DNA from 3 places in the Flaviflexus salsibiostraticola genome. Region 2 is predicted to be linked to each of the others. Evidence: riboswitches for the same ligand, from Rfam matches in the RefSeq annotation. Region 2 holds a riboswitch; each other region holds the start of a gene.

Region 1 (10,499 bases), 890 kb from region 2:
GTGTCCCAATCCTCGGCTGTCGCATCCTTGATCAGCTCGAGGCTGACGCCCGCCTGCTCGGCGAGCGATCGAGCCGCCTCATCGACGTGGAGCGTCACTCCCCTGTCGGCCAGAGCGGCGAGAACTGCACCCCCGTGTTCGAAACCCTCATGCAGCAGGAGCGTCTCTGCCGCATTGCAGACACCGGGGCGGTGCGTCTTTGCATTGACGGCGATGGCCACGGCCCTGTCCCTGTCGGCATCCGCGTTGATGAAGACATGGCAGTTGCCGACGCCGGTCTCGATGACGGGCACGGTCGAATTCGCGACGACCGATTGGATGAGGCCGGCTCCGCCGCGCGGAATGAGGAGATCGATGTAGCCCCGCGCGGCCATGAGCTCCGTCGCGCCCTCGCGGCCCCACTCGTCCACGGATGCGATGGCGTCGGACGGAATGCCGACAGAGTCGATCGCCTCCCGCATGAGCGCGACGAGAACGACGTTCGTCTGCTCGGCGGCGGAGCCGCCGCGCAGCAGGACGGCGCTTCCCGCCTTGAGCGCGAGACAGGCCGCATCGACCGTCACGTTCGGACGGGCCTCGTAGATCATTCCGACTACGCCCATCGGCACGCGCACGTTCCGCACGGTGAGCCCATTGGGAAGTGTCCTGCCTGCAACCACCTCGCCGACAGGGTCCGGCAGGGCGATGAGCTGGCGCACGGCATCGGCGATCCCAGCGATCCGCGATTCGTCGAGGGTGAGCCGATCGATGAGCGCATCGGTCAAACCGACCTCGATACCACGGGCGATGTCCTGCCCGTTCGCCTCGGTGATCTCTTTCGATCGCTCCTCCAGGAGCACGGCGATTGCCTCCAGCGCGGCATTCTTCTCGGTCGTCGAAGCGCTCCTGAGCACGCGTGCCGCGCCGCGCGCCTTCGTCGCCAGCTCCCGTACAGCGTCTCGTGTGTTCGTCATGAGAGTAAGCGTATAGGGAATTATTCACGGGTCCAGTCCGTTACAGCCGACGTATCACCATTCATGGGAAGCAGACGACAAGAGGAAGCTGGACATGGCGACAGTAGAGATCACGAAAGACAACTTCAACGAGACCATCAAGGAGGGCACAGTCTTCCTCGATTTCTGGGCAGAGTGGTGCGGCCCGTGCCGCCAGTTCGCGCCCACCTTCGAGGCGGCCTCGGAGAAGCACGAGACCGTGACCTTCGGCAAGGTCGACACGGAGGATCAGGTCGAGCTCGCTCAGGCGTTCCAGATCATGTCGATCCCGACGCTCATGGTCTTCCGGGATGGCATCAAGCTCTTCGAGCAGGCCGGAGCCGTTCCCGCCTCGGCTCTCGAGGACCTCATTGCCCAGGCCGAGAAGCTCGACATGGACGCGGTCCGCGCGCAGATCGCGGAGCAGCAGACCACCGAATCCTGATCACAGACATGAAGGAGCGGGCCCCGTTCGGGGCCCGCTCCTTCATGTCGGGCATCGATCGACGCGATCTCCGCTGTCGCGTCAGCTCGCCTGCTGACGGCAGGCCTGCGGTTGACGAGAACTGCTGAGCGATGCAGAGATTGTCGACACTCCCCTACTCTGCAGATTCAGCGGTGCGCCGCGCCTGGAGAAGTGGCAGCACTCCGCAGACCGTCGAGGCGAGATCGGTCGGAAGCGAGCCGGGCAGAATCGTGAACGCGTCGGCCGCACCGAGCGCGAGCCAGGACTCGATATGGTCGGCCACGTCGTGCACGGTACCGAGGACTCTCGCCGAGCCCTCTGCGTAGCGGTCGGCGCCGATGGCAGTGATGAGGTTCGCCCGCTCCTCCGCGTCCATCGCGCATGCGGAGACGATCATGAACAGATCTGAGGTCACCTGGAGATCGCGGCCCTCCTCGAGGGCAGCCGACCGCAGCGAGTAGCGGATCTCGCGGGCCGTATGCGGATCGGCTTCACGCAGGCGGACGCTGTCGACGACCGCTCCGAGGGCGCCGAGGTCGATTCGCGAAGCGGTGTCGCCGGTCAGGGCCACCGTGACGGGGTTACCGTTCCTCCGCGCCCTGTCGATCAGGGAGAGAGCCGAGTCGAGGTCGCCGTCGGCGACATGGATCTCAAGACCGACCTCCGTATCCTTGACGGCGGCGAGAGCCTCCTCGCAGCCGCTCGCTGCGGTCACCGCCGCATAGATCGGGCCCGTGATCCTCGAGGTGAGCTTGACGGCAGCGCGCACTGGATCAAGCCGGCAGTCGCGAATGTGGAGATCGGAGCGGAGCAGGAAGCTCGAGCCGAGGGTGACAGCGGCGAGACCATCGGAGATGGCGGCGCTCGTCATCGAGGCGAGTCGGTGCAGGTTGCAGGATTCGACGGGGAAATCCTCCCCGAACTCGGAGGAGGCGTCAAAGACCTCCGCTCCGAGGGTCGACAGGTCAATGCTGATCGACGGGATCTTGTAGCCAACGCGGGATTGTCGTGATGAGGGCAGCTGGATTGTCATCGAATGTTCCTTGGGTATAGCAGAGCCGCTCCGTGAGGAGCTGAATGAAGGTGCATAGAGCGATGCGGGAGATTCTCCCGGGCGGATCCAGTTGGCCGGATCAGGCCATGGACTTATGCCACATACGCATTCGACGAAGATGGAACGGAGCCGATACTCGCTGCCCGGCCGTCTGGATGTTATTCGTCAATGCCATGTTATTTTCCTTCGTGCTATCCACCGCGGACGGTGCGTCGCTTGCCGATTGAGGCCTGGTCGTCACCCGGGGCACCCCTCGCACGTGAGGGGTTGTCGACCAGCTAGCCGGGGCTTGTTGCTGGTTCTCTGGACCGCCGCCAGGATAACACGGGCACTGGTCCAGATGTCAAGATGCTGTTGACCAGCAATTGAGATACCTTCCAGTAGGGCGCCTGTTTGCGACTGAAACCGCTGCGGTACGCACTGTCGGGCCAGACCTAATCCACCAGATAACGGACAAACCCACCCGCTATCGGGGTGGGTCTGTCTTCTGCAAATCAGTGCAAGTGAACTACATCACATAGTCGCGCTTAGGACACCTGCTTCTTGAGTGGGCCCGAGAACATGAGCGCATGCATGTACAGGATCGCGGCGGGAAGGATGATGAGGTTACCGAAGACGAGTAAACCGAGCACATCGATCGACAGGTACAGGATAAGCGGCTGAACGAGCAGCAGGCCGAGAGCGGCGAGGGTGCGTGGGAGGTGGCGGATCGCGAGAAGCGCCGCGCCGCGCACCACGCGTCCGAGTGGACCCATCTGCTCGCTCAGCAGCGGGAAGATCCATACCGCGAAGCCGGCCAGAAGGACGATGCCCGTGAGGACGACGACGATGACTGCATTGCCTGCCACGCCGAGGTTCATGCGGCTGATCGCCCAGATCTCCCAGGCCGACACGGTGAAGAGGGTGAGGAGTACGAGCCAGACGAGAGTCGACCGCCAGAACGTCGACCGGAATCCGGACCAGAACGCTCTCGCCGGCGACGAACCTTCTTCTCTTGCCTGCTGCAGCAGCGCCCTGTGGGCTCCCGTGACGGCGGCACCCGCCGTGACGATCGGAATGCTGAAGGCGATGAGCAGCAGGTTGACGATGACGGTGTCGGCGACAGTGACGAGCCCGTTGTAGAGCTTCGAGTCGGGTGCGAGCCACCCTCCCATATCAGCCCTTGACCGAACCGGCGACGACACCTTCGATGATGTGCTTCTGCGAGAACAGGTAGAAGATGACGATCGGGATGATGGCGAGAACGAGCATGGCCATCATCGCCCCCATGTCCCTATTGCCATTGGAGCCGACAAGCATCTGAACCACGACAGGGATCGTCTTGTACCGCGTCGAGAGTCCGATGACGAGATAGGGCAGGAGGTAATCGTTCCAGATCCACATCGCGTTGAGGATCGCGACGGTGACGGTCGTCGGCTTGAGGATCGGCAGGACGACGCGGAAGTAGTTCTGAAGCGGTCCGCACCCGTCGATGTAGGCGGCCTCTTCGATCTCGAGCGGTATGGATTTGACGAAGCCCGCGAAGATGAAGACCGACAGTCCGGCGCCGAACCCAAGGTAGAGGACGACCATGCCGGCCGGGTTGTTGAAGTGGAGCATGTCCGCAATCTTCACAGTCGGGAACATGACCATCTGGAACGGGATGACCATGGAGAAGACGAACATGTAGTACAGGAGCGAGGTCCACCAAGTTTTGACACGGGTGATGAAGTAGGCGGTCATCGCCGTCAGGAAGACGATCGTGGCGACCGAGGAGACGGTGATGACGAAGGACCAGAGGATCGCCTCGAAAAAGCCGGTCCGTGCCAGCCCCGTCGTGTAATTCTGCAGCCCAGCCCACATCTCCCCGAGCGGAAGGGCGAACGGGTCGGAGCTGATCGAGAACCGCTGCTTGAAGGAGTTGAGGACGATGAAGACGATCGGCCCGAGGAAGACGATGAGGAGCAGCGTGAGGACCACGTAGTAGAACGAGTGCCGCGCCTTCGACCCGCTCTCCTGGACGTTCTCGTCCGGTGTGAGTGTCGGATCTCCGATCGATCCGACCGGCTGTGCGATGGTGCTCATGCTTCGACCTCTCTGCTCCGGGTGGCCCGTAGCTGCAGGAACGCGATGACGACGACGACGATGACGAAGACAACTGCCTTGGCCTGGCCGACGCCCTCCTGGCCCATGCGGGCGAACATCGTGTTGACGATGTTGAGGGCGACCATCTCCGTCTTGGCCTGCGGCGCGCCGTTGGTCAGCGCCAAGTTCTGGTCGAACAACTTGAACGAGTTCGACAGCGTGAGGAAAACGCAGATCGTGATGGTCGGCATGATGACGGGAATGGTCACGTGCCTGAGCGTCTGCCAGCGGGTTGCGCCATCGATCTCGGCCGCCTCCGTCAGCTCAGGTGGGACAGCCTGGAGTCCGGCGATATAAATGATCATCATGTAGCCGACCTGCTGCCAATTGATGAGGAGGATGAGTCCGACGAAGCCGTACTCCCATCGAGAGATGATCGTCGTTCCGTAGTTGGCGAGGACGGCGTTGATCATCGACTGCCATGTATAGCCGAGGACGATTCCGCCGATGAGATTCGGCATGAAGAAGACGGATCGGAAGAAGTTCGTGCCTCGAAGCTTCTGCGTGAGAAGCCTGGCGATCGCGAAGGCGAATACGTTGACGGAGATGATCGCGACGATGACGATGAGGAGGGTGAACTGGAAGGAGTTCGTGAATCCCTGGCTCTCGTCGAAGACCCGGCCATAGTTCTCGAGGCCGACCCATTCGGCATCGGTGATCGTTGTGAAGCTCGCGAACGAGAGATAGATGCCGATGAGGAAGGGCAGGAGGAAGGCGATCGTGAACGCGATTCCTGTCGGCGCTACGAATATGGGGACGTATTTCTTAAGTGTTCTCTGCATCGCTTTCGTCTCCGCTGGTGCTGTCGCGACTGTTCAGACGGTGGTGTGCCGGGGCGGGCGGCGCCCGCCCCGGCACTCGAGGGGTCATCAGCCCAGGTTGGCCTTTTCGCGGGCCCAGGAGTTGACGAAGGTGTCGACGACCTCGTCCCACTCGACATTGCCGGAGGCGTACTGAGCCAGAGCCTGGCCGAAGTCCTCCTTGAATGCCTGCGAGGGGAACGTGGTGAACACCCACGGGATGGGTTCACGGTCGGGATCCGTCATGTAGGCGTTGATCTCGACTGCGAGCGGGTCGCTCGGAGTGCTGTCGCCGAAGGACTTGAACGGCGCGATGAAGCCGAGGTCCTCCGTCACGTACTGCATGCCCTCCTCCGAGCTGAAGAGCCAGTTGACGAAGTCGATCGTGGCCTGCTGGTCAGCCTCAGAAGCGCGGGCGTTGACCGCCATGAAGGCCTCGGTGCCGATGTTGATGCCCTTCGACTCCTCCCCCTCGACTCCGGTGTAGATCGGCATGAACTTGATGTCCTCTTCGGCCACCACGTTGCCTTCGATGTCCTTGATCTGGCTCCAGGCCCAGTTGCCGTTCTGGACCATGGCGACCTTGCCCGTCGCGAACTCCTGCATGGAGTCCGTGACGGTCTTGGACGGGGTGAGCGCGGGCTCGACGGTCGAATTCTCGAGGTAGAGGTCGAAGATGTTCTTGTAGTTCTCAGCGTGGGTGAAGCCGATCTCCTCCATGTCCGTCACACCCGCCTCCTCGTACTCCCAGTAGACGGGAATGTTGGCGAGGTGAGTCTGCCAGCGCCACTCCTCGCCCGTTGCGAGCGAGGTTGCCGCGAAGACACCCTCGATCCCGAGCTCGTCTGCGCGGGCCTGCATGTCCTCGACGACCGCCTTGAAGGAATCGAAGTCGCTGATGTCGTCCATCGACGACGCCTTCGCCCCGTCCATCGCGAAGTAGTCCTCGAAGATGGCCTGGTTGTAGATGAGGCCATAGCCCTCAACTGCGAGCGGCACACCGTAGATCTTGCCGTCCTCGCCCTTGAGTGCGAGGCCCGGATCGTTGAGGTCCTGCGCGAACTCAGTGTCGTCGAGCTCGAGCGCGTAGGACTGCCAGTTCTTGAGGCCCATGGGGCCGTTGATCTGGAAGAGCGTCGGAGCCTCAGACTTCGTCACCTCAGACTTGAGGGTCTGCTCGTAGGTTCCGGAGGCTGCGGTCACAACCTTGACCGGCACGCCGGTCTCCTCCGTGTAGGCGGAGGCGATCTCGTTGTAGGTCTCCTCAGATTCGGGCTTCCAGTTGAGGAAGTAGACCGAGCCGTCTGCGGCGTCGCCGGACCCGCCCTCGTCATCGTTCCCGCACGCGGCAAGGCCGCCGAGAGCGAAGGCACCGGCGGTGACCAGTGCAAGCGCCCGCTTTGCGTTTCTCATGTGTGTCCTCCCTTGGACATCAAAAGGAACCAACGGCACCATTGCCGTCAGCATGTCTGCCGGACGCCCTCCAACGCTTCTGTCAAGGATGTCCAGAACATGATTGCCATCATAATGGCACACGAAAGGCCACCGCTCCAAGCCGTTGGGCCCACGCCGCTTCGGACCTTTCTGCAGGGCCGACCTGGGAGAATACCCCGCGAGAATTCCCTGCCATCGTGCGACTTCAGCCGTGCGGGGCGATGGCTTCAGCGCCCGGGCGAGCCGACTGTGGTGAATCTCATTCGTCTGGGGCGGCAGTGCCCCGGAGGCCCCGCCTAATGGCGCAGGAGAACCATGTCATCGACATGGACGGCAGGGCGACCCGCGCCGGACTGTCCGGCCGATTCCCGCAGCCGCTCCGAATCCCAGCCGGCCAGGCCTCGAGCCACGAGATCGCCGCCCGGGCCGATGATGTCGATAGGATCCCCCGGGTCGAACGTGCCGACGACGTCGGTGATGCCGACGGCGAGCAGCGACTTCCCGCCGGACTCGAGCGCGGCAACCGCACCCGCGTCGAGACGCACCTGACCGTGGGACTTCGCCGCGTGGGCGATCCACAGTGCTCGCGCATTCGATTTCTGTCCCGTTGCCGCGAACCACGTGCCGACCGACTCGCCATCGAGTGCGGGACGCAGATTCTCGGCCGAGGTGACGAGTGTCGGAATGCCGAAGGCGGTCGCCATGCGTGCGGCCGTCACCTTCGTCGCCATGCCCCCGGTCCCGAACATGCTTCCCCGCCCGGTGATCGAGTAGTTCTCCAGCTCCGACATGTTGCCGACGAACCGGATGGGCCGTGAGCCGGGCTCCGTTGGGGGCCCCGAGTAGAGCCCGTCGACATCCGTGAGAAGGATGAGGACGTCGGCGTTGATGAGGTGGGCGATGATCGCGGCGAGCCTGTCGTTGTCGCCGAGCCTGAGCTCGGTCGTCGCCACGGCATCGTTCTCGTTGACGATCGGGACGATCCCCATCGTAAACAGCTTCTCGAGTGCGAGACGGGCGTTGCGGTAATGGGTTCGCCTGATCACATCATCGGCCGTGAGAAGAACCTGGCCGATCCCGATCCCGCGCTGCGCGAAGCGCTCACCGTAGGCGCTCATGAGGTGGGGCTGGCCGACCATGGCAGCCGCCTGAAGGCCGGACATATCCGTCGGCCTTGTCGCGATGCCGAGGTGTCCGACACCGGCTGCGACGGCGCCGGACGAGATGAGGGCGAACTGCTGGCCCCGGTCATAGGCGTCGGATAGTGTCTCCGACAGCGATTCGAGGGCCGGCCAGTTGAGCGTTCCATCCACCTTCGTCAGCGACGACGAGCCGATCTTGACGACGAACCGGGGTGCGCTCGGGACGAGCGCCCGGTTGGCGAGCGCCCGGTTCATGCGTCGGGGTCCGTCCAGACCCCGGAATCCCGCTCCATCCAGAGCTCCTGCCGGGCGGCTTCCTTCGCGTCCATGCGCTCGTGGAACGATTCGCGCTTATCGCGCCGCGTGGGACGGTCAGCCTGCTCGAAACGGAGATCCGTGCCTCGAGGGCCGAGAAGCTCAGCACCTGTCGACATTGTCGGTTCCCAGTCGAAGACGACGCCACCCTCGACGGGGCCGATGACGACCGCGTCACCCGCAAGCGCCCCCGCCTTCGCAAGGGCCTCCTCGATGCCGAGCTTCGCGAGCCTATCCGAGAGGTATCCGACCGCCTCATCGTTGGCGAAGTCGGTCTGGCGGACCCAGCGCTCGGGCTTGTCGCCGACCACCTGGAACAGGGGGCCGTCCGATCCGCCGAGCCTATGAATGGAGAACTCCTGGACAGAGCCCCGCGGCCTCGGTCGCAGCATGATCGGGGCGGGCTCCTCCTCCGGCATCTCCGCCCGAGCCTTCTCGACGAGAGCGGCCAGGGCGAAGGAGAGCTCCCTCAACCCGTCTCGGGACACCGCGGAGACGATGTGGACCGGATACTTCTGTCGAAGGTCTTCCGCCACGAACTCGGCGAGCTCACGAGCCTCGGGAACGTCGGCCTTGTTGAGGACGATGAGGCGGGGCCGCTCCATGAGCGGCTGGTGACCGAAGGTTGGCGGGATCTGGCGCGAGTAGATCTCGAGCTCGTTCTCAATGATGTCAAGGTCAGACTCGGGATCGCGTCCGGGTTCGAGTGTCGCACAGTCGAGGACGTGGACGATGACCGCGCAGCGCTCGATATGGCGGAGGAACTCGAGGCCGAGGCCACGTCCTTCGGAGGCTCCCGGGATGAGGCCGGGCACGTCCGCGATCGTGTAGCGGACACCCTCAGCATCGACGACGCCGAGGTTCGGCACGAGCGTGGTGAACGGGTAGTCCGCGATCTTGGGCCGCGCGGCGGACATGGCGGCGATAAGGGAGGACTTGCCTGCCGACGGGAAGCCGACGAGAGCGACATCGGCGACAGACTTGAGCTCGAGGACCACGGAAACCTGCTCGCCCGCGTCACCCAGCAGAGCGAATCCCGGGGCCTTCCGCTTCGGCGAGGCGAGGGCCGCGTTGCCGAGACCTCCCTGGCCGCCCTTGGCCAGAACGAATCTGGCGCCGGGACCGACCAGGTCGGCAAGGACATCGCCGTCGAGGGTCTTGACGACCGTGCCGGACGGAACGCCGAGGACGAGGTCGTCACCGCTCTTGCCGACCCGCAGATCGCCCTCACCGGGCTTGCCGGAGTCGGCACTCTTGTGTGGCGAGCGATGGTAGCTGAGAAGAGTCGTCACCTGAGGGTCGACTGCAAGAATGACGTCGCCGCCCCTGCCACCGTTGGCCCCGTCGGGGCCGCCGAGCGGCTTGAACTTCTCGCGGCGCACCGATGCGCACCCGTTGCCGCCGTTGCCCGCCTGAGCGTGCAGAACGACCCTATCGACGAATGTCGACATCGTGACCTCCTGATATGGCAGGAGGGGCGGGCGGCACCAGGCCGTCCACCCCTCACTGAAGTTTTGTTCAGGCAGAAACCGGAACGATGTCGACAACCTTGCGGTCGCGACGAGTTGCGAACTCCACGGTGCCCGCGGAGAGCGCGAAAAGCGTGTCGTCCTTGCCGCGGCCGACGTTGTTGCCGGGGTGGAACTTGGTGCCGCGCTGACGGACGAGGATCTCGCCCGCGCTGACGAGCTGGCCGCCGAAGCGCTTCACGCCGAGGCGCTGTGCATTCGAGTCGCGGCCGTTACGGGTTGAGGAAGCACCCTTCTTGGTTGCCATGGTTCAGCTCCTATGATTCTCTAGGCGATCGACGTGATCTTGACACGGGTGAGCTGCTGGCGGTGGCCCATGCGCTTACGGTATCCGGTCTTGTTCTTGTACTTGATGATGTCGATCTTCGGGCCCCGCTCGGCGCGGATGATCTCGCCGGTCACGGTCGCGGAGATCCCGTCCGCAAACGTAGTGACCTTATCGCCATCGACAAGCAGAATCGGCTCGAGCTCGACCTTGTCACCGGCCTCGCCCTCGATCCTGTTCATGACGACAATGGAGCCGACGGACACCTTTTCCTGGCGGCCGCCAGCTTTGACAATCGCGTAAGCCACGTTGTTGCTCATCTCTGGTTGACGTATGCGGACAAAAAGTCTCGTGCCCAGGTCGGGCACCGACGTCCTATCGTACGCGATCGGGGCCGGG
Region 2 (10,499 bases):
CCAAGCCGCATATGAACATCGGCACGATCGGTCACGTCGACCACGGTAAGACGACGACGACCGCTGCCATCTCCAAGGTTCTTGCGGACAAGTACCCGGACCTGAACGAGTTCACCCCGTTCGACCAGGTCGACAACGCTCCCGAGGAGCGTCAGCGCGGCATCACGATCAACGTTTCGCACGTCGAGTACCAGACCGAGAAGCGTCACTACGCGCACGTTGACGCCCCCGGTCACGCCGACTACATCAAGAACATGATCACCGGCGCAGCCCAGATGGACGGCGCGATCCTCGTTGTCGCAGCCACCGACGGCCCGATGGCCCAGACGCGCGAGCACGTTCTTCTCGCCCGCCAGGTCGGCGTTCCGCAGCTCATCGTTGCGCTGAACAAGTCCGACATGGTCGACGACGAGGAGATCCTCGAGCTCGTCGAGATGGAGGTCCGTGACCTTCTCTCCTCGCAGGGCTTCGACGGCGACGACGCTCCCGTCATGCAGATCTCCGCTCTCAAGGCCCTCGAGGGCGACGAGAAGTGGGTCAAGGCCATGGAAGATCTCATGGAGCAGGTCGACAACTACTTCGTCGACCCCGTCCGCGAGCTCGACAAGCCCTTCCTCATGCCGATTGAGGACGTCTTCACGATCACTGGTCGCGGCACCGTCGTCACCGGTCGTGTCGAGCGTGGCCAGCTCCAGATCAACTCCGATGTCGAGATCCTCGGCATCAAGGAGAAGCCGATGACGACCACCGTCACCGGTATCGAGATGTTCCACAAGCAGATGGATCACGCCGACGCCGGCGAGAACTGTGGTCTCCTCATCCGCGGCATCAAGCGCGAAGAGGTTGAGCGCGGCCAGGTCGTCTGCAAGCCGGGCACCATCACCCCGCACACCAAGTTCGAGGCGCAGACCTACGTGCTCAAGAAGGAGGAGGGCGGCCGTCACAACCCGTTCTTCTCCAACTACCGCCCGCAGTTCTACTTCCGCACCACGGACGTCACCGGCGTCATCACGCTGCCCGAGGGCACCGAGATGGTCATGCCCGGCGATAACACTGAGATGACCGTTGAGCTCATCCAGCCCATCGCCATGGAGGAGGGCCTCGGCTTCGCTATCCGCGAGGGCGGCCACACCGTTGGTTCAGGCAAGGTCACCAAGATCCTCGCCTGATGATCGGTTAGATCTCTCTCGTATGCCCCGGCTTCGGTCGGGGCATACGTGTCTCTCGGGCGGAGGCACTCGTCGCGGTCGTGGTCGCGGCCATGGTCTCTGGCCTGACAGACCCGTGTGTGGGCAGCGGTTGCCTCTGAGGATTGGTGACGGTTGGCGAATGGGGGAGAGGGCCTCGAGTACCCTGGACCGTATGAACCTCCGTGACGTCTTCCGCGCCTGCGGACTCGAATCAGAACCCGCCGCCATCCTCTGGGACATGGATGGAACCATCACCGATACCGAATCCCAATGGGTCGCCCTGTCGAAGAAGGTCGTCGAACGCCGGGGCGGTCGATGGTCGGGGGAGGACGAGGCTGCCCTTCACGGGTCGTCGACTCAGGCGCACGCCGAGTATCTGCACCGCATCCTCCAGCGGGATGGAGGCGATGCGGCGGAGCCGATGGTCCTCTTCCAGGAGGTCGCCGATCTTATGGCGGAGCACGTCTATCCTGACCCGGACCTCATGCCGGGAGCCGTTGACCTTCTCGATGCGTTCCACGGAGCGGGGATCCCGCAGGCCCTCGTGACCGCGACACCCATCCACCTCGTCGGTCCCGCCATCGACAGCCTGCCGAAGGCCTACTTCTCGGCACAGGTGACGGGCGACGAACCACTCCCCGGCAAGCCGGACCCGGCACCCTACGCGACTGCCATGGACCGACTCGGGGTCGAACCAGCCGACTGCCTCGCCTTCGAGGACTCCATCCCCGGGGCCACATCCGCACGCGGTGCCGGTGCGACCGTGGTGAACGTGATGAAGTTGGAGCTCAGGGTCCTCGCGGCTCTGCTCTGACCCTCGGCAGCCGATCTATCCGACACCCTCGGCGGCATAGACTTCCCTGCTCCGCGCAGCCGCGGTCGCCCAAGGGCGCGTCGGCGGCCGGCTCCTTCGCGCACCAGTGGGGCCACGACGTTCGGGATGGTCATGGGTCCTCGGCCGAGGCCGCATGAGGAGCCGGTGCCATCTGCTCTGTTGGTCAGATACTCGTCAGGCTGAGAACCTTCGCGGCATCCCCGCCTTCACTGCGAAAGCCGCCGATTGCACCCACTTTTCCTGAACCGTTGACCCTGGCTCACGTGGTCGCATACTGTCAGAAAAGGCCCGCCTATGGGATGTGCCACGGGCCAGAGGATCAGCACACTGACGTGCTGAGAATGGAGACAACGTGAACAACATCGTGACTGTAGACCCCGAGAGCGTGGGGATGTCCAGTGAGTACCTGGCCAACATCGACAGGTTGGTCGAAGGACACATGGACGAAGACGCCTACCAGGGCATGGTCGTCCTGGTGGCCCGCCACGGGAAGGTGTGCTACTTCAAAGCCTTCGGCAAGGCAGACGACGACGTGCCGATGCAGACGGACAGCATCTTCCGGCTCGCGTCGATGTCCAAGGTTCCCACCGCGGTTGCCGTCATGCAGCTGTGGGATCAGGGTCTGATCTCGCTCTCCGACCCGATCTCGAAGTTCATTCCGGCCTTCGCCGATGTCAAAGTCGCGGAGCTCAACAACTGGGGTGAGGTCAAGCTCGTCACCCCCAAGCGTGAGATCACCATCCACCACCTCCTGTCGATGACCGCCGGTATGACGAACTCGTGGTGGTACGACCTGTTCACGCCACAGAACTACCGTGTCGTGCCGAAGCTCTACGCCGAGGCCGGGCTCATGGACGATCTGAACGCCCCGCCGATCACGCTCGAGAGCAACATCGACATCCTGGCGAAGATGCCCCTCATGTCCCACCCAGGGGAGGCCTTCGACTACTCGAACAACAGCGTCGACACTCTCTGTCGCCTGGTCGAGATCGTGTCGGGCATGGATTACGACACCTATCTTCGGAAGAACATCTTCGAACCGCTCGGCATGAACGAGACGTGGTTCTTCCCTCCGAAGGATCAGTGGGACCGCATTGCCGCCGTCTACTGGGCCGGCCGCGACGAGAAGCAGGTGGGGACTGCCCCGCTCGGCATGGGCAATCTCGGCCCGGATTACACGTTCAGCGAGCACCGGACCTACTTCAGCGGCGCCGGCGGGCTCCACGGAACCGCGTCGGACTACTTCAGGTTCGCTCAGATGCTCCTCAACAAGGGTGAGCTGGATGGTGTCCGCATCGTCAGCCGCGCAGCGGTGGAGCAGATGACGTCGAACCAGATCGGCGACCTCACGAACTGGCAGCTGACCCAGAACAAGTGGGGCTACCAGGTCGACCTCCAGGAGGGCGTCAACGCACCTCCCGGATCGATCCACTACCTCGGTGGAAAGGGCGCCTACAGCTGGCAGGGCTTCTTCAGCACGAAGTTCGTCAACAACCCTGAGCGGGACACGGTCATCCTCACCATGTCGACGCCGGGCTTCGACGGGGCGCTGCCGCAGAACCTCCGCATCATCGCCGCAGCCAATGCGGCCGTAATCGACTAACAAGCCTGCTTCGGTACGCCGAGGACGACCTCAGCGGTCCACGGGCAGGAGATGCCGCGAAGCGGCCGGTGTGGGATGTCGTGTTGAACGATGTCCACGCCGGCCGCTTTGAGTCTGATGGGGTTGCGGCTCAGCTCCGAGATGCGCTCGGGCGAATTGGAACGTGCTGGACCATATTGTCATCCGTCAACGGTCGGGCTCTGAGACCCTCTGCATTCTTCTGTCCGGCGTGATGATCTGGCTCACCGGTCTCGCCATGGCCCGGGCCGTCCCATAGACTGAGCGCTCCGGCGGGAGAGCTTTCGCTGGCAGGCTCTGGCTCGTCGAGGTCAATACCGCTATGTGAGACATGCGGTCGCGTCTCGGCACGGAGCGTGTCTAATTAGATGACCATCAAGAGCAGCTGAGAGACCTGGCTCGCAGAAGCTGCAGCAACCGAGAGCGTTCGGTGCTACCGCCAGGACCGATGGAGGAGATCGATGATTACGCTGGACGGAGTCCGCAAGGTATACCCGGGGCCTGTTGTTGCCCTCGACGGTATCGATCTCTCGATCCCCGCCGGAGAGATCCACGGCATCGTCGGCCAGTCGGGTGCCGGCAAATCCACCCTCATCCGCTGCCTCACCGCGCTGGAGAAACCGTCCGAAGGTCACATCTGGGTCGACGGACAGGACCTGTCCGCGCTCGGCCCGAAGGAGCTGCGGATCGCGCGCCGCTCGATCGGCATGGTGTTCCAGGGCGGCAACCTTCTCGATGCCCGCACGGCGGGCCAGAACATCGCCTACCCGCTCAAGGTGGCGGGCCTCGACCGTGGCCACAGGCGCGAGCGGGTCCAGGAGCTCCTCGACCTCGTCGGCCTCGGGGACCGCGGCAATTCATATCCGTCTCAGCTCTCGGGCGGACAGCGACAGCGCATCGCCATCGCGCGAGCTCTTGCGGCGCGCCCGGCTGTACTGCTGTGCGACGAGCCGACCTCGGCGCTCGACACGCAGACCACCGACCAGATCCTCACCCTCATCAAGGACGTCCGCGACCAGACCGGCGTCACGGTCGTCATCATCACGCACGAGATGTCGGTCGTCCGGGATACCTGTGACAGCGTCACCCTCCTCGAGAAGGGCCGCGTCGTCCAGTCCGGCAACGTCGGCGAGATCGTCGCCGACACGGCGTCGCGCCTCGGTCGTGCGATCGTGCCGCCGCCGCGGGTCGATGACCCGCCGGAGGGCAAGGTGCTTATCGACGTCGCGTTCACATCCCGGCCGGGCGAGCCGTCGAGCTCGCATGTCCTCGGCGTCATCGCCGAGCTCGGCGGGGATGTCACGGCCGGCACGTTCGAGACCCACGGGGCGAACCAGGTCGCCCGGCTCGTCATCGCGACCGACCCGACGAGGGCTGCCCAGACGGTGGCGACCCTGAGGGCGCAGGGCATCGACGCAGAGGAGCGTGCGGCATGAGGACAGAGATGCTGTGGTTCGATCAGCCCGTCATTCAGAACTCCCTGTGGAGTGCGACGGTCGAGACCCTCCTCATGGTCGGCTGGTCGACACTCGCGACCGTGCTTCTCGGGCTTCCGCTCGGCATTCTCCTCGTGACGAGCGCGAAGACCGGCATTCGCCCCGCCCCGGTTCTCAACCAGATCCTCTCGGCCGTCGTCAACATCGGCCGGTCGATCCCCTTCATCATTCTTCTCATCATCCTGCTGCCCGTCACCGACTGGGTCATGCAGACGAACATCGGCTGGCGGGGAATGGTGTTCCCCCTCGCGGTCGGGTCGATCCCATTCTTCGCGCGCCTCGTCGAGACGAACCTCCTCGCTGTCGATACCGGGAAGATCGAGGCCGCGCAGATGATGGGGGCGACGCGCACCCGGATCATGGGCGACGTCATTCTCCGCGAAGCCATGCCCGGCATCATCCAGTCGATCACCGTTCTCGTCATCACGATCATCGGCTTCTCGGCGATGGGCGGCACGGTCGGCGGCGGCGGACTCGGTGCGCTCGCCTACAACTACGGCTACCAGCGGTACTTCCTCGACGTCCTCATCATCACGATCGTCGTCATCATCGTCATCGTTCAGATCGTCCAGACGCTCGGCGACATGCTCAGCCGGTACGTGGACCACCGCTGAGTCGCCGCGTACCGGGAAGCAAGAACTCACACATCCTGTCACCACCCACAAAAGGAACAAGAACTATGCGCCGTACATTCATTGCGCTCGCAGCCGCTGCTGCACTCACTCTGACCGCCTGCTCCTCCGATGCGGAGACCGCCGAGGAGACGACCGCCGCCGAGGGCGAGACCGTCACGCTGACCGTGGGCGCCTCGCCGGTGCCGCACGCCGACATCCTCGCCTTCATCGACGAGAATCTCGCCGCCGAGGCCGGGATCGATCTCGAGATCGTCGAGTACTCCGACTACGTCCTGCCCAACCGCAACCTCGACTCGGGCGAGCTGGATGCGAACTTCTTCCAGCACGTGCCGTACTTCGATGTTCAGGTCGAGGAGAACGGCTTCGAGTTCGAGCACGGCGAGGGCATCCACATCGAGCCCTACGCCGTCTACTCCGACTCGCTCGAGTCCCTCGATGAGCTCGAGGACGGCGCGAAGGTCTCTCTCGTCAACGACCCGTCGAACCAGGCCCGCGCACTGTGGCTGCTCGAGGACAACGGCCTCATCACCGTCGACAGCTCGGTTGAGAACCCGACGATCTACGACATCACCGACAACCCGAAGAACCTCGAGTTCGTCGAGGTCGAGGCCCCGAACCTGCCCCGCACCCTCGACCAGGTCGCAATCTCCATCATCAACGGCAACTTCGCACTCGAGGGTGGGCTCGTCCCGTCTGAGGACGCGATCGCCATCGAGTCCGGCGAGGACAACCCCTACGCCAACATCCTCGCGTGGCGCACCGACTCGGACAAGGCTGATGCGATCCAGACGCTCGAGGAGCTCCTGCACTCGCAGGAGGTCGCCGACTTCATCACCGACACCTACCCGAACGGTGAGGTCGTCCCCGCCTTCTAAGGGGTGACGCATGATGGGGCGACCGGCACTGCCGGTCGCCCCATCGTCGTATGCAGAGTGGGCGGCGTCGTGCGCGAAGGCAGTGTGGTGAGCGGGACACGGATAGTGAGGTGGCCGCGGGTTCTCGGGCGCCCACGGAGGCTCGCGAGAAACCGACCGACGGCGGCAGGACATACGTGCGTGCAGAGTTTGTGTGGAATATTGCCCGGTTCTGTGGGTTGGGCTAGGGTGCAGGTGTCGGATTCAAGGAGGAATCGTGCTTGCTCAGGAACGCAGAAGCCTCATTCTCGAGGACCTGCGCGCCCGCGGCGGGGTCGAGACCGAGGACATCGCCCAGCGATACAGCGTCTCCGTCGAAACCGCTCGGCGTGATCTCCTCGAACTCGAGAGACGCTCTCTTCTCAAGCGGGTGTACGGGGGAGCGGTCGGCGTCCCGACATCGACCGAGCCGCCTCACTCGGAGCGGGAGAGCGTTGCCGCTGCCCATAAGCAGCGGATCGCGGAGCGCGTCGTGGCCTTGATTCCGTCGGATGCGACGGTGTTCCTCGACCTCGGCACAACGGTCGAGGCCCTGGCACGGGCGATCCAACCCACCTTCTCCGGAACCATCGTCACGGCCTCGCTGCGGGCGGTGGCGACGCTGGCGCACCTGCCGAACGCGGAAATCATCGTCTCGGGAGGCCGGCTCCGCAAGTCGGAGCTGTCCCTCTCGGGGAGCATGGCGACGTCGTTCCTCGACTCGCTCTTCCCCGACATCGCCATCATCTCGATCGGGGCGATCGACGCCGACGCGGGCGTGACCGACTATGACTTCGACGAGATGCACGTCAAGAGGGCCGTCCTCGCCAACTCGGCGATGTCGATCGTCGTCGCCGATTCGACGAAGGTCGGCGGCATCGCACCCTACCGCCTGTGCGGCGTCGAGACGCCGTCCTACATCGCAATCGACAGCGGCCTGTCCGCTGACCACACCACCACACTCACGGAGAGGGGAGCACACCTGCTCCTCGCCTGACCAGGTCAACGAAGACCGAAAGGGAGATCATCCATGGCCATCCTCGCACTCGATCAGGGAACCTCGGGCTCAAAGGCGATCGTCGTCGACGACGACGGCATCCACGCCATCGTCGAGAAGCCGGTCACGCTCAACCATCTGTCCCCGGACGCCATCGAACAGGATCCTGAGGAGCTCTACAGCTCGATCGTCGACGCCGGTCGCGAGGCGATCGCCCAGGCTGGCAGGCCGATCGACGGAGTCGCCCTCGCCAACGTCGGGGAGACCGTCCTCGCGTGGGACCCGACGACCGGAGAACCGCTCACCCCCTGCATCAACTGGATGGACAAGCGCTCGCAGGGCATCGTCGACCGCCTCGCAGACAAGAAGGAGCGCATCCACGAGCTGACCGCGCTCGTCCTCGACACGTACTTCGCCGCACCGAAGCTCGCCTGGGTCCGTGAGAACCTCACGCGGGAGGGCGTCGTGACGATGACGGATGCCTGGCTCGCGTTCCGGCTGACGGGGGAGTTCGTCTCCGACACCTCGACCGCCTCCCGCTCGCTCCTCCTCGACATCGACTCAGTGACGTGGAGCGACGAGCTCCTCGAGATCTTCGGACTGCAGGATGAGCCGCTGCCGCGGCTCGTCGCCTCCGATGAGATCGTCGGGACGACGGGCGTCTTCGGTGGGGAGATCCCGGTCGGTGGGCTCATGGTCGATCAGCAGGCCGCGCTCCTCGCCGAGAGCTGCCTCGACCGGGGCGACAGCAAGTGCACCTATGGGTCCGGCGCCTTCCTCTTCGTCAATACCGGCGATGAGGCACATCGCTTCGATACCGGGCTGACGACATCGGTCGCGTGGACGGTGCGCGGTAAGACCTCCTACTGCGTCGATGGGCAGGTGTACACGGCCGCGACCGCGGTGCGCTGGATGAGGGACATGGGGATCATCGCTGATGCAACGGAGCTTGACGAGATCGCCGCGGACGACTCGGATGGGGTTATCTGCGGGCCGTCGTTCGCCGGGCTCGCCGCCCCGTGGTGGCGTTCGGACGCCGGGGCCTTCCTCACCGGCATGCGGCTCTCGACGGGCAGACCAGAGGTCACTCGCGCCGTTCTCGAGGGGATCTCCGCCCAGGTGGCCGAGCTCGCCGCCCTCATTGCCGAGGACGGCAGCGCCCCCATCGCCCGGCTCAAGGTCGACGGCGGGCTGACGAAGTCGAAGGTCCTCATGCAGATCCAATCCGATCTGCTGCAGGTGCCGATCGACACCTACCCGTCCGCCCATGCGACGGCACTCGGCGTGGCCGCCGCCATGCGGCTCGCGCTCGACCCGGACATGCCGGTCGAGGACGCTCCGTACTCGTGGGAGGCCGAGGCATCATACGAGCCCTCGATTCCCGCTGAGCAGGCACTCGACTTCCGCAGGCGCTGGCGGGCCGCCGTCGAGGCGAACCTCGAATTCTAGAAGAGACAGGACAAGGCTGACATGAAGGCCATACCACCCTATGACGTTGCGGTGATCGGAGCCGGAGTCATCGGCTCCGCCATCGCCCGCGACCTCGCCGGCACCTCGGCCAGCGTCGCCCTCCTCGACGTCCGCGAGGACGTCTGCGAGGGGACGTCGAAGGCGAACACGGCGATCCTCCACACCGGGTTCGATGCAACTCCGGGGACCCTTGAGGCCGAACTCGTCCGGGAGGGATACCACCTGACCCAGGAGTACTGCGAGGCCACCGGCGTCGCGCTCAAGCGCTGCGGGGCCGTGCTCGTCGCGTGGGATGAGGAGGAGCAGGCGACACTCCCCTCTCTCCAGGAGAAGGCAGAGAAGAACGGCTACACGAAGACCGAGATCATCGATGCCGGCAGTGTCTACGGCCTGCTCCCGCACCTTGGCGCCGGAGTCCGGGGCGGGCTGACGGTGCCCGATGAGTCGATCATCGACGCATGGTCGCTCCCGCTCGCCTTCGCCACCGAAGCGGTGACGAGGGGCGCGACGCTGCTCCTCGACCACGAGGTCACCCACGTAGCCGTCGGCGAGGAGACGACCGTGCTCGGCACGAATCACGGTGACGTCGAGGCTCGGTGGGTCATCAACGCCGCGGGTCTCGGCGGCGACATCCTCGATCAGAGATTCGGATACGACCGCATCCGCATCCACCCCCGAAAGGGCGAGCTCTTTGTCTATGACAAGCTGTCCGCCGAGCTCGTCGACAGGATCGTCCTGGCCGTGCCGTCAAAGAAGGGCAAGGGCGTGCTCGTCAGCCCGACGGCGTTCGGCAACGTCATGCTCGGCCCGACGGCCGACGACGGTGAGGACAGGCTCGATACGTCGACCACCGAATCGGGCTTCGAGTTCCTCCTCGAGAAGGGCGCCCACATCTTCCCCCAGCTGTTGGACGAGGAGGTGACGAGTTCGTACGCGGGCCTGCGAGCGGCGCACAACCTCTCCGACTATCTCATCGAGGTCGACGAGGGCCAGCGCTATCTCATCGCCGCGGGCATCCGCTCCACCGGGCTCACGTCCGCCATGGCGGTGAGCAGGCACGTCATGGGCATGCTGGCCGACCACATGAACCTCACGGAGAGGGATGACCTTCCGGAGCCGCCGACCATGCCGCCCCTCGGGGAGCACCAGATGCGGCCGTTCGCGGATCGGGAGCTCCTCGAGTCCGACCCCGCCTACGGGGAGATCGTCTGCTTCTGTGAGCGCGTCACCCGCGGCGAGATCCGCGATGCGATGAACTCGACGATCCCGCCCACGACGATCAACGGGCTGAGGAGGCGGACGCGGGCGATGAACGGCAGATGCCAGGGATTCTTCTGCGGCGCCGAGGTCAGCGCCCAGTTC
Region 3 (10,499 bases), 400 kb from region 2:
CCTTATCGCAAACCGCCGGCCCGGAAATTTCTCCCCCACGATCGTCGACACAGTGTCAACCATCGCCCGCCACACAGCCGTCGCTCTCGATCAATCCCGCCGGTTCAGGAGAGTCAGCGCCGCGCTTGCCGGTCTCAGAGTGAGCTTCGATGACAGCGCCGAGCGCCTGCAGGCGCTCCAGACCGTCGTCGATCTTGACGCGCTCCTGAGCGAGAGCCTCGCCCAGAGAAAGGGCGTCGAGCATTTCGCCCAGACAGCGGCCAAGGCTCTCGGGGCCGACCTCGCCATTCTCGACGCCCAGGGCTCCGTCGTGGCGAGGGGCACAGTCCACGCAATGCCCGACCTGCCAACCTTCGCTGCCGACGTCGGGCGCCAAGCCTACATTTCAGGGCGACCGGTGATCCGCAACCAACTGACGGCCGCAGCCGCCACGTCAAACTCCGAGCACCTGGGCACCGTTGCCGTCTTCGAAGCAGTTCCGGACCAGCTCCTGCCACGGGTGACGCGAACGGCCGTGTTCCTCGGAATACTCCTCCTCTTCGAGCGAACCCAGAGAGGAGAGGAGCGGCAGCGTGACCAGGCACTGCTCGATGACCTCCTCCAGGGCAGGCGACTCACATCGTCGGGATCTCAGAGGCTCGACTCCCTGCTTCTGGGCGGCCCAGCTTCAGTCGCAGTTGTACAGACCGACGACGCGACGGGCACCCACCTCGACAGGGCGATGCGAGATGCCCTCACACTGAGCCTCAGGGAGCACGGGGTCAGCAGCCACCAGATCCTCGCCGTTGAACACCACGACCATCTCTGCATCCTTCTTCCGAGAGTCCCATCGGAAGCCGTCCTTCAGAGTTTCATCGCCCGCTCCGGGTCAAGGACTGCGCAGATCCAATGCGCGCTCGGAGGGGAGGTGGCCCATGGAGGCGACTTCGCCCCTGCGCACGCACTCGCCCTTACTGCCATGGCTGCCCTCCAAGCGCTCGGACCCTCCCACCGCATCTACAGAGCAGATGACCTCGGCTCCCTTGGAGTCATCCTCGCCGCCCAGAGGGACGATCCCCACGCGTATTCGCCACTGACAGAGATCCAGGCCCTGATCTCCTACGATTCCAAGCACGGTACGGAGCTCACACGGACCGCCTGGGTCTATACCGAGCAGCGCGAGAACATTAAGGCAACAGCTCAGAACCTTGTCGTCCACGAGAACACTGTCCGGCAGAGACTCGCCCGCATCGGCGATCTCCTCGGCTCGGACTGGCAGGAGACGCCTCGCTCCCTCGATATTCAGCTCGGGCTGCGCATATGGTCCCTGAAGTCTCGAGGCCCCTCCGTGGAGCATTCCAAACCAACGAGCTGGAGTCGCACACTCTGACCCCTTGAACGTCGTCCAGGACCCGCAGCGCACAGTGTGGGTTCAATCGGTCGTTGCAACACTGCTGTTCAGGGTTGATTGTAGCTGCTCGGTCAGTACCTCGGTGGGAGTTCGAAATCCCAAGATTTTTCGGGGTCGGTTGTTCAGCGCTAGAGCGACGGCTTCGAGGTGGTGGGCGTCCCACCTGGATAGGTCGGTGCCTTTGGGGAAGTACTGGCGCAGGAGCCCGTTGCTGTTCTCGTTCGTGGGCCGTTGCCAGGGCGAGTGCGGATCGGCGAAGTACACCTTGGTGCCGGTATCGAGGGTGAAGGCAGCGTGGTCAGCCATCTCGGTACCTCGGTCCCACGTCAGCGTGCGGCGCAATTGCAGCGGCAGACGGGTCATTGAGGTTTGCAGGGCTGTGTTCATCGCTTCGGCTCCGTATCCGCCCAGAGCGGGTCCGTTCTTGGTGGGAGCAACTTTGCCCCACCGGGGGTCTCGGGGCAGGTGCACCAGCAGGATACTGCGAGAGCGTCGCTCCACCACGGTGCCGATGGCCGAGCGTCCAGTGCCGATGATCAAGTCTCCTTCCCAGTGTCCTGGCACAGCGCGGTCTTCGGCTTCGGCAGGGCGCTGGGATATCATCACCGCCTTGGTGACGTGCCCGTGGGGTTTGTTCCTCCGCTGGGTCCGTGCCCGAGGTTTACGAACTGCCCGCCCAGTGCGCAACGCCGCGACGAGCTCTCGTTTGAGTGCCCCACGTGCCTCGATGTACAAGGATTGATAGATCGCTTCATGACTGATTCTCATGCTCTCATCATCAGGGAAATCGATCTTCAAGCGCTGCGATATCTGTTCCGGACTCCACGCAGTGAACCACTTACGGTCCGCCCGGTGCGGCTTGCCCACACCCTTCCACGCCGGGGTGTGCGGACCGGGCACGACTTGATCGTCCTCGTCGTGGAGCATCCCGGCAAGCCGATCCTCCACGTACTGTCGAAGGCGTAGGTTGGTGGCGAGCTTAGCTACCTTTGGGCGCTTCGCCGCTTCCTGGGCCTTCCACTGGGCCACCACAGCGCGATACCCCCGATCACCATCGCGGGTAGCGGCGTTTCGTCGCAGCTCCCGAGAGATCGTCGAAGGATCTCGCCCCAAGCGGCGAGCGATCTCGCGCACCCCCGTCTCCTTCGCGTTCAAGATGGCGATCTCCTCACGCTCTTCAAATGACAGATACCGCCCCGTAGGCTCATCTAGGCTCAAAGGTCTCATCCCACCAGCATGGCCGAACCACCTGGTTCCCACCGGCACTGACACCCCCACCCGCACCGCAGCCTCCGCGGTAGTGATACCAGTAGCGATCAACGTCCAGAACTGACGCTGCACCGCCCGCGACGGGGCCGGCCGCCCTGGGGACCGCATCGGTGGACGCAACGCCCGATCCGCACGCCACTGACGACGCACCTCCATTGGCATATCACTGGTCTTCTTACTCCAGTCCGCAGTAGCCATCGTCTTACACCTCTTTCATCAAGGTGTTGCGACAATCGATTGAATCCGCCCAGACTCCCCAGCGTGCAGTGAATCACCATGAGCACCGTCAGCAGTGCGGCCGTCGCATGCTGGACGGATGGCAGGTGACTGTCTCTGCTCCCGATATGTGGACGCGGGGAGCAGAGACAGGAGTTAGATGAAGAAACCGGCAGACGCGGCCATCAGCCGCTCATTCCGAACGCCACCTGAAACTGCAGGGATTATCGCCGCTTTCCGCCAGCGACAGCAGGTAACCCACGCCATCGACTTCAACCCTGAGCAGCCAGTACCGCTTACACCACTCCGCTTCAGCGTCGGGCAAGAGGTCGGGCACTTCGGCGATTTTTCCCAGTTGTGCGGCATTGTGGTTCCAGCGGCGCCACGTGCCTGACTCAGTCACAAATTCAATGTAGTTGCCGTCAACCGCGAGAACACGCGCCGGCACCCAGTCCGTGCTCAGCCCAGCGTGTCGTGCATGGATCGCGTGAATAGTGTGGCCGGGCCGGTAGTTCGTGCATCTCGTCCCGAGAGGGGCGATGCCCACCTTGGTTCCATCTTGGGCAGTGACGAGGACAGCGGTCGGCTCAGTGCCGCTGTCCGACTGAGCCTCGCGCTCAGTGGGGGGATTGTGGTCCACCATGAATTGATCCTTATACTCGCTGAATTCCACCCGAGCTCATGCTCGGGGGCAGATCTTCCCTCAGGGGCACCGTGTGCGATAAGCGGTTGCCAGTCGACAAGCTGAGAGGCTTCACGTCGAACTTCTTGATCTGATGCGATCGTATCAGCGGTTCACAAACTTAGCAACCGTGAACTGGCTTCACGTTGGACTCACCTGCAAATGGGCGCGGCACGCAGATCCATCAGTCCATGAGATCCACACTCCCGTACGGAGTTTCTCGGGAACCGCGCACGTTTACTCACTGACCCCGATCCCCCAGCGACTCAATCAGAACAACACGGAGTTCATAGAGTTCACGGCTCTCGGGTATTGGGCGCCGCCCGATTCTGCCCCCTCGTGCGGCTACGTTTGACTTGTTGGTAACTCACACCCGTAGAAGGCTGGGGACGTAGCGTGAAGAAGTTGTGGTGGATCCTGGGTGCGATCTTCGTCGTTGGCGCTGGACCCGCAATCCTTTCGGATGACATCACTGAGGCCGCCGACGAGAGCGACGAAACCTCGGTGGCAGTGGTTGAGCCGGGTCCGACGACTGAGGAGCCGGAGCCGTCGCCAGAGTCGAGGGAAGATTCCACCTCGATCGAGCTCGAGGTCGAGACCACTCCCGCACCGGTGGAGCCTGAACCCCTCACTGCACCGGCGAATGCCGAGGGCCAGCTGGCGGCAGACGTCGTGCTCACACTCGAGGTCAAGGGCCGCGCGCCGAAGACCGGGTATGACCGTGACCAGTTCGGCCAGCGGTGGGCAGACACGGACCGAAACGGCTGCGACACCCGCAATGACATTCTCGACCGAGATCTCACAGACAAGACCTACAAGCCCGGCACGAGGAACTGTGTTGTCCTGACCGGCACCCTCATCAGCCCCTACACGGCCGAGATCATCTCCTTCCAGCGCGGCCAGGACACCTCCTCAGAGATTCAGATCGACCACGTCGTCGCCCTCTCCGACGCCTGGCAGAAGGGTGCTCAGCAGATGTCGGCCGGCGATCGCGAGCTGTTTGCCAACGACCCGCTCAACCTCCTCGCGGTGGATGGCCGCAGCAACGCCCAGAAGGGCGCGGGCGATGCCGCGACGTGGCTTCCGAGCAATAAGTCCTACCGGTGCGACTACGTCGCACGCCAGGTCGGAGTCAAAGCCAAGTACGGCCTCTGGGTGACGGCGGCCGAAAAGGACGCCATTCTCCGTATCCTCGCCGACTGCCCGAATCAGACGATCCCCGAGTCGGGAGCTTTTGTGCCGGTCGAGGCAGCCCCGGTGGCCCCAGCCCAGGAGGCTCCGGCACCTGAACCTGCTCCCGCACCCGCGCCAGCCCCTGCCCCTGCGCCCGCGGACGTGTACTACGAGAACTGCACGGCGGCGCGCGCCGCCGGAGCGGCGCCTCTCTACGAAGGCCAGCCGGGCTACCGGACGACTATGGACGGCGACCGCGACGGCATCGCCTGCGAATAGTCGACCCCGCTGTTCCCGGCTTCGCCATCTGGGCGGGACCTATCTCGAGCTTCCGCCCCATTTGAGAGTCCACCGCCGATGCACCCCGACTGACCTGCGGTTCCTGTTATCTGCCAGTCTAATTTCACGCGCCCACCCGGCGTGGAATTGCCCGGCCCCACGGCTTTCTGGATGGGGCACTCTCATGTCCGAATTGGGAAGTTCGGGGTCGAAAGTCCCGCGGGGCCAAGTGCCCTCAACGTCCGGGATTTCCCGTCATAACGTCGAAAAAGATCAGGTCACAGGAGCGCAGCGAACCAATCGCGAGGATACTCCGCGGGAATGGACCCGGCGGAGAGTCCATCGCCGAGGCACTGCCGCTCAAGCATCACGGACCTGCCCAGACGCCTGGGCTGCGTCGCCGCAGCCCTCGACGAGCAAGAAAAGGTCGTCCTCGCGGCTGGCGTCAAGCCGAAGGTCGTCCTCGAAGGCGCCGAAAACCTCGCACCCGAGGTGTTCCGGATTGGGGATGCGAAGGAGGCGCGCAACGCCGTCTCCGCCATCTGGGAGGGCGCGAACTTCGCTCTCAAGCTCTAGCAGCTCAGTCACGCAGGGTCCTGGCCCTGCGCGACTGCCACATCAGCCCGCCGGTACTCTCGCGTCCGGCGGGCTGATGGCATTGGCCTGACACACTGTTGAGTTCACCCTGCTTGCGACCTTCACGCCATGCCGGGCGGCAGCCGACTTCTGTGCCGAGTAGGGTGAGATGAGGTCAAGCCGGAAGGATGCAACATGCTGGCATACGAGTACCAGAGCGATGGAGTCATGAGGGTCGTCGAGCGTGACGATCCCCGCCCACAGGAGGGCGAGCTCCTCATCGATGTCGCCGCCGCAGGAATCTGTGGAACGGATCTGAAGATCGCACGCGGCGAGCACCGCTTCTATCCCCCGGGCACGACGCGCGTCCCTGGCCACGAGACCGTCGGCGTCGTTGCCGAGAATCGCAGCGGCGATGATCGCTTCGCCCCCGGTACTCCGGTCGCGGTCGCACCCAACATCGCCTGCGGGCATTGCCGGCCCTGCCGTCGCGGGCTCGGCAACCTCTGCGAGAACTACGAGTCGGTTGGGCTGACATTCGATGGCGGGTTCGCGTCGCAGCTCCTCATCCCGGCCGCAGCCGTGGCGAACGGCAACGTCATGGTGGTCCCAGATGGACTCGATCTGTCGATCGCCTCGTTGACAGAGCCCATCGCCGCAGTCGTCCGCGGTCTGCGCCCTCTCACCGTCACGTCGGATGACACGCTACTCATCTGCGGTGCGGGCCCGATCGGCCTCATCGCCCTCCTCGTGGCCAAGCACCGCGGCGTCGGACAGGTCATCGTCAGTCAGACGTCACCGCACCGGAGGAGGATCGCCAAGCAGCTGGGCGCTGACCACACGATCAATCCCCGCGAGCGCGACATGTCCGAGCAGGTCATGGAGCTCACCGACGGTGCCGGGGCGGACGCGATCATGGTCGCAACCCCCGTCGGCCAGGTGTTCACAGATGCTCTGCGGTCAGCGGCCAAAGGCGCCCGGGTCAGCTTCTTCGCGGGCCTTCCCTCTGGGAAGGGCGAGATCCCGCTCGACGCGAATCTCATCCACTATGGCGAGCTCATCGTCACCGGATCGACCGCGAACACGAACGCAGACAACGAGGAGGCACTCGCACTGCTTGCAAGCCAACCGGATCTGTTCGCTCCCCTCATCACCGCCAGCTTCCCCCTCGAGGAGGCGGACAGGGCCTTCGAGGCCGCCAAGGGCGGCGAGCACCTCAAGGTGCTCATCGAACCCCGCCGCTGACGGTCACCCCACTGCGTTGATTCCCTCCGCCGCTGTCTGAACAGCGGCGGAGCCGTTTCTCCACATCCCGCTCCCATCGGATGACAGAATCGCCCCATGAGCGACGCGAACGATGACACGCACCGGATCCGCGGATCGATTCCGGACATTCCGAAGAGGACCCGCTGGGGCCGCCTGTGGTCGCGGTTCTGGGCGATTCCCGCGGCAAGCGTCATTGCCGCGATCCTCGTCGGTTTCCTCCTGCCGCGGTGGGAGCGGGCGCTGTCTGAGCCGCTTCCGCTTGCCTTCGAGGGCGGCCCCGATGCGGCTCGGGAGGTGCTGGGCACGATCGCCGCTTCGACGATCTCGGTGACCGGCCTGACCTTCTCGATCACGCTCGTCGTCCTTCAGCTTGTCAGCAGCCAGTTCAGCCCCCGCATGCTCTCCGGGTTCCTCGCCAGCAGGGTCGTCCAGGCGACCCTCGGCATCTTCCTCGGCACGTTCATCTACTCCCTCACGGTGCTCCGCTATGTCTGGAGCGAGGACGAGGACATCACCGCCTTCGTCCCGCGCGCCGCTGTCACGCTGTCCTTCCTGCTCGTCCTCGGGTGCATCGGACTATTCCTCGCCTTCATCCACCTCATCACGTCGTCGATGAAGGTGTCGCAGGCTATCTCGGAGATCGGCGAGGAGACGCTGGCGCTCGCGAGACGCCTGTACCCGGTGACCGAGGAGGAGACTGGGCTGACGCAGGGTCCGGGATGGTCACCGCGCCCGGGCGACCCGAGAACGAAGGTCACGGCAACCGGTCACGGCTCGCTCGTGTGGATCAACTACAAGAGGCTCATGGCATGGGCCGATCGCAACGAGGCAGTCATGACCATCGACCGCCCTGTGGGTGACTTCCTTGTCGAGGGTCAGCCGCTCCTCAGCATCTGGTGGGACGGGGACCCGAGCGAGTCCGACCTGAGGCACATCCATTCCGCCTTCGAGCTGCGTACCGAACGGGAGCTCCATCAGGACATCGCCTTCGGCCTGCGCCAGCTCGTCGACATCGCGGACCGAGCCCTCTCCCCCGGCATCAACGATCCCGCGACCGCAGTTCAAGCAGTCCAAGAACTCCACCGGATCTTCCGGTACCTCGTCACCGTGGTCGAGCCGAGCCCCTACATGGCGAACAGCGACGGCGAGGTTCGCGTCGTTCATCAACCCCAGTCGGTATCCGACATGCTCGAGGAGGTTGTGCGCGAGGTCCACTTCTATGGCAAGGACTCCGCCATGATTCCCGGGCTGCTGCGGGACATGGTCGATGACCTCGGGACCGCTGCAGCCGATCACGTGAACTCGTCGGTCGAGCGGGCCCGGCGCATTCTCGACGCGGAGAAGACAGAGCCTCCGGCGTAGAAACGTCCGCCCGGACGGTCTCCGGCACAGAGAGCGGTTTGGCGACCAGCCGCTTGCGAACCGGCCGCGCGAGACCCAGCCGCGCAAGAACCAACCGCATGTCAGCCAGCAGTGTGGCAACGGCCCGTGCAAATAGCCACCACGACAGCGGTGGGGGCAGGTCATTGACCTGCCCCCGCCTGTCTGCCGCAGCGCCATCCCTTCATGGCGTGTGCGGCAGGTTTATGCGGCCTCGATGCCCTCCGCAATGGCGTTGAGGAGGATCGTGACCGAGATCGAGCCGGGGTCACGGTGGCCGAGGCTCCGCTCCCCCAGCGACTTGGCCTTGCCGACCTTGGCGACCATGTCCTTCGTCGCCTCGGATCCGCGTTCGGCCGCTTCGGCCGCTGCGCGGGCGACCGCCGGCAGGCCCTGGCCGACCGCTCCGCGGGCGGCTTCGGCGGCGGGGATGAGGGCGTCGAGCATGGTCTTCTGGCCCGGCTCGGCCTTGCCTCGTGAGCGGACCTTCTCGGCCGAGACCTCGAGGGCCTCGGCGAACCCGGCATCGTCCAGCGTGTCCCCGTCGAGGCCCTTGGCGGGTGCCCGGAACATCGTCCCGAACACGGCGCCGGAGGCTCCGCCGCTCGTGTTGAGCACGGCCGCGCCGACGGTCTTGAACGCCTCTCCCACGGTCGGCAGCTCGGCGTCCTTGAGGGCGGCGAGCGCCGCCCCGAACCCTCGGGCCATGCCGGTGCCGTGGTCGCCGTCGCCGGTCGCGCGGTCGGCTTCGCCGAGCTCCTCGCGGGCGTCGACGATCGCCTGGCACGCAGCCGAGAGGATCTGGCGGAGCTGTTCAGCGTTGACTGTCTCTGCCATGCCTCAGCCCTGTGTGAACGGGACGGACTCGCAGGGTGCGTCGATGAGCTCGGCGATCTCGTCCGTGAGCTTGAGGAGGGTGAGCGAGAAGCCCGCCATGTCCTGGGAGGTGAAGTGGGCGCCGATGTCGGTGCGCTCCACCTTGAGCCCCCGCTCCGCGAGGAGCTCGGCAACCTTGCGGTAGACGATGAGGAGCTCCATCTGCGTCGTCGCGCCGAGGTTGTTGATGTAGACGGCAACCCGGTCGCCCGACTCGTAGGGCAGATCGTCGGCGACCATGTCGACCATCTTCTTCGCCACCTCATCGGCGGTCATCATCTTCGACCGCTCGACGCCGACCTCGCCGTGCATGCCGAGGCCGATCTCCATCTCGTCATCGCCGAGCTCGAAGGTGCGCTTGCCGGTGTCGGGGAGGATGCCGGCGCGGACGGCCACACCGATCGTGCGGGTGTTGTACTGGACGCGCTCAGTAACCTCGGCGGCCTCCTCGAGGGACATGCCCTTCGCGCAGGCGGCACCCGCGGCCTTGACAACGTAGAAGGCGCCGCCGATGCCGCGGCGGCCCTCGTAGTCGTCGGTCGCGACATCGTCGCGGACAAGGACGGTCTTCGACTCGATGTCGCTGTCCTCCTCGGCCGTCTCGGCACCCATGTCGAAGTTCATGACGTCGCCGGCGTAGTTGCCGTAGACGATGAGGACACCGGCCCCTGCGTCGGCGGCCTCGATGGCCTCCTGGACGTGCTGGGGTGCGGGCGCTGCGAAGATGTCGCCCGAAACGGATGCGTTGGCGAGGCCGGGGCCGACAAAGGCTCCGTACATCGGCTCGTGGCCGGAGCCGCCGCCGACCAGCAGGCCGACCTTACCCTGTTCGATCTTGGTCGAACGAACCACCCTCGAGCCGGGTTCGCGGGCCAGCAGCCCGTTCGAGATGGCGACCAGTCCATCGAGAGTCTCATCGACGAGATTCTCGGGATCGTTCATGATCTTTTTTGCTTGTGACATGACTACCTCGTTGTTGTCAGGATCTAGCGCGATGGCTCACGCACTCACGGCACGCTTTCGACGTGTCTCCCTTCACATTACTCTGGGTGCGATGTTCCTGCGACCCTATGGCGATCATCCGCACCCGTGCGGAGCTGTTCGCGCGACCGGTTGCCTCGATTCGAACCGTCCCGGCGTGACCATCGAGCATGGACCACCCGCGCACGAAGATGGACGCCGAGTGGAGCGGGCGCGCCGTCAGTGCGCGGCAGTCGGCCAGTAGTCGCTGTCAGGAGTGGGCCGCGCGCCGAAGATCGACTGCCCAACCCGAACGACATCGGCACCCTCTTCGATCGCGGTCTCGAAGTCGCCCGACATGCCCATCGACAGCTCGCCGAGCCCGACCAGCTCAGGATCGAGGTCCCTCATCTCGTCCCGCAGCCGCCGCAG

What was found. A riboswitch is a leader RNA that binds a small molecule or an ion and turns the genes downstream of it on or off. The one in region 2 is predicted to bind S-adenosylmethionine.
Region 1: another riboswitch for S-adenosylmethionine. It lies ahead of EJO69_RS03990 (LLM class oxidoreductase); the one in region 2 lies ahead of EJO69_RS11925 (methionine ABC transporter ATP-binding protein).
Region 3: another riboswitch for S-adenosylmethionine. It lies ahead of EJO69_RS10025 (hypothetical protein); the one in region 2 lies ahead of EJO69_RS11925 (methionine ABC transporter ATP-binding protein).

The regions. Positions count from the first base shown of each region.
Region 1 is NZ_CP034438.1:836,184-846,682, forward strand. It holds gene EJO69_RS03980 (glutamate-5-semialdehyde dehydrogenase) at 1-953, opposite strand, end outside; gene trxA (thioredoxin) at 1,048-1,416, shown strand; gene EJO69_RS03990 (LLM class oxidoreductase) at 1,571-2,470, opposite strand; SAM riboswitch class IV at 2,699-2,801, opposite strand; gene EJO69_RS03995 (MusI family membrane protein) at 3,019-3,645, opposite strand; gene EJO69_RS04000 (carbohydrate ABC transporter permease) at 3,647-4,555, opposite strand; gene EJO69_RS04005 (carbohydrate ABC transporter permease) at 4,552-5,397, opposite strand; gene EJO69_RS04010 (ABC transporter substrate-binding protein) at 5,485-6,828, opposite strand; gene proB (glutamate 5-kinase) at 7,146-8,246, opposite strand; gene obgE (GTPase ObgE) at 8,243-9,757, opposite strand; gene rpmA (50S ribosomal protein L27) at 9,825-10,082, opposite strand; gene rplU (50S ribosomal protein L21) at 10,103-10,420, opposite strand.
Region 2 is NZ_CP034438.1:2,550,081-2,560,579, forward strand. It holds gene tuf (elongation factor Tu) at 1-1,169, shown strand, start outside; gene EJO69_RS11915 (HAD family hydrolase) at 1,363-2,004, shown strand; gene EJO69_RS11920 (serine hydrolase domain-containing protein) at 2,378-3,628, shown strand; SAM riboswitch class I at 4,016-4,114, shown strand; gene EJO69_RS11925 (methionine ABC transporter ATP-binding protein) at 4,108-5,082, shown strand; gene EJO69_RS11930 (methionine ABC transporter permease) at 5,079-5,756, shown strand; gene EJO69_RS11935 (MetQ/NlpA family ABC transporter substrate-binding protein) at 5,822-6,652, shown strand; gene EJO69_RS11940 (DeoR/GlpR family DNA-binding transcription regulator) at 6,909-7,667, shown strand; gene EJO69_RS11945 (FGGY family carbohydrate kinase) at 7,701-9,116, shown strand; gene EJO69_RS11950 (NAD(P)/FAD-dependent oxidoreductase) at 9,138-10,499, shown strand, end outside.
Region 3 is NZ_CP034438.1:2,147,456-2,157,954, reverse strand. It holds gene EJO69_RS10035 (helix-turn-helix domain-containing protein) at 1-1,369, shown strand, start outside; gene EJO69_RS10030 (IS30 family transposase) at 1,412-2,815, opposite strand; gene EJO69_RS10025 (hypothetical protein) at 3,069-3,548, opposite strand; SAM riboswitch class IV at 3,534-3,649, opposite strand; gene EJO69_RS12800 (GmrSD restriction endonuclease domain-containing protein) at 3,954-5,009, shown strand; gene EJO69_RS10015 (hypothetical protein) at 5,331-5,585, shown strand; gene EJO69_RS10010 (zinc-binding dehydrogenase) at 5,781-6,830, shown strand; gene EJO69_RS10005 (DUF2254 domain-containing protein) at 6,927-8,213, shown strand; gene dhaL (dihydroxyacetone kinase subunit DhaL) at 8,436-9,068, opposite strand; gene EJO69_RS09995 (dihydroxyacetone kinase subunit DhaK) at 9,072-10,070, opposite strand; gene EJO69_RS09990 (YggS family pyridoxal phosphate-dependent enzyme) at 10,308-10,499, opposite strand, start outside.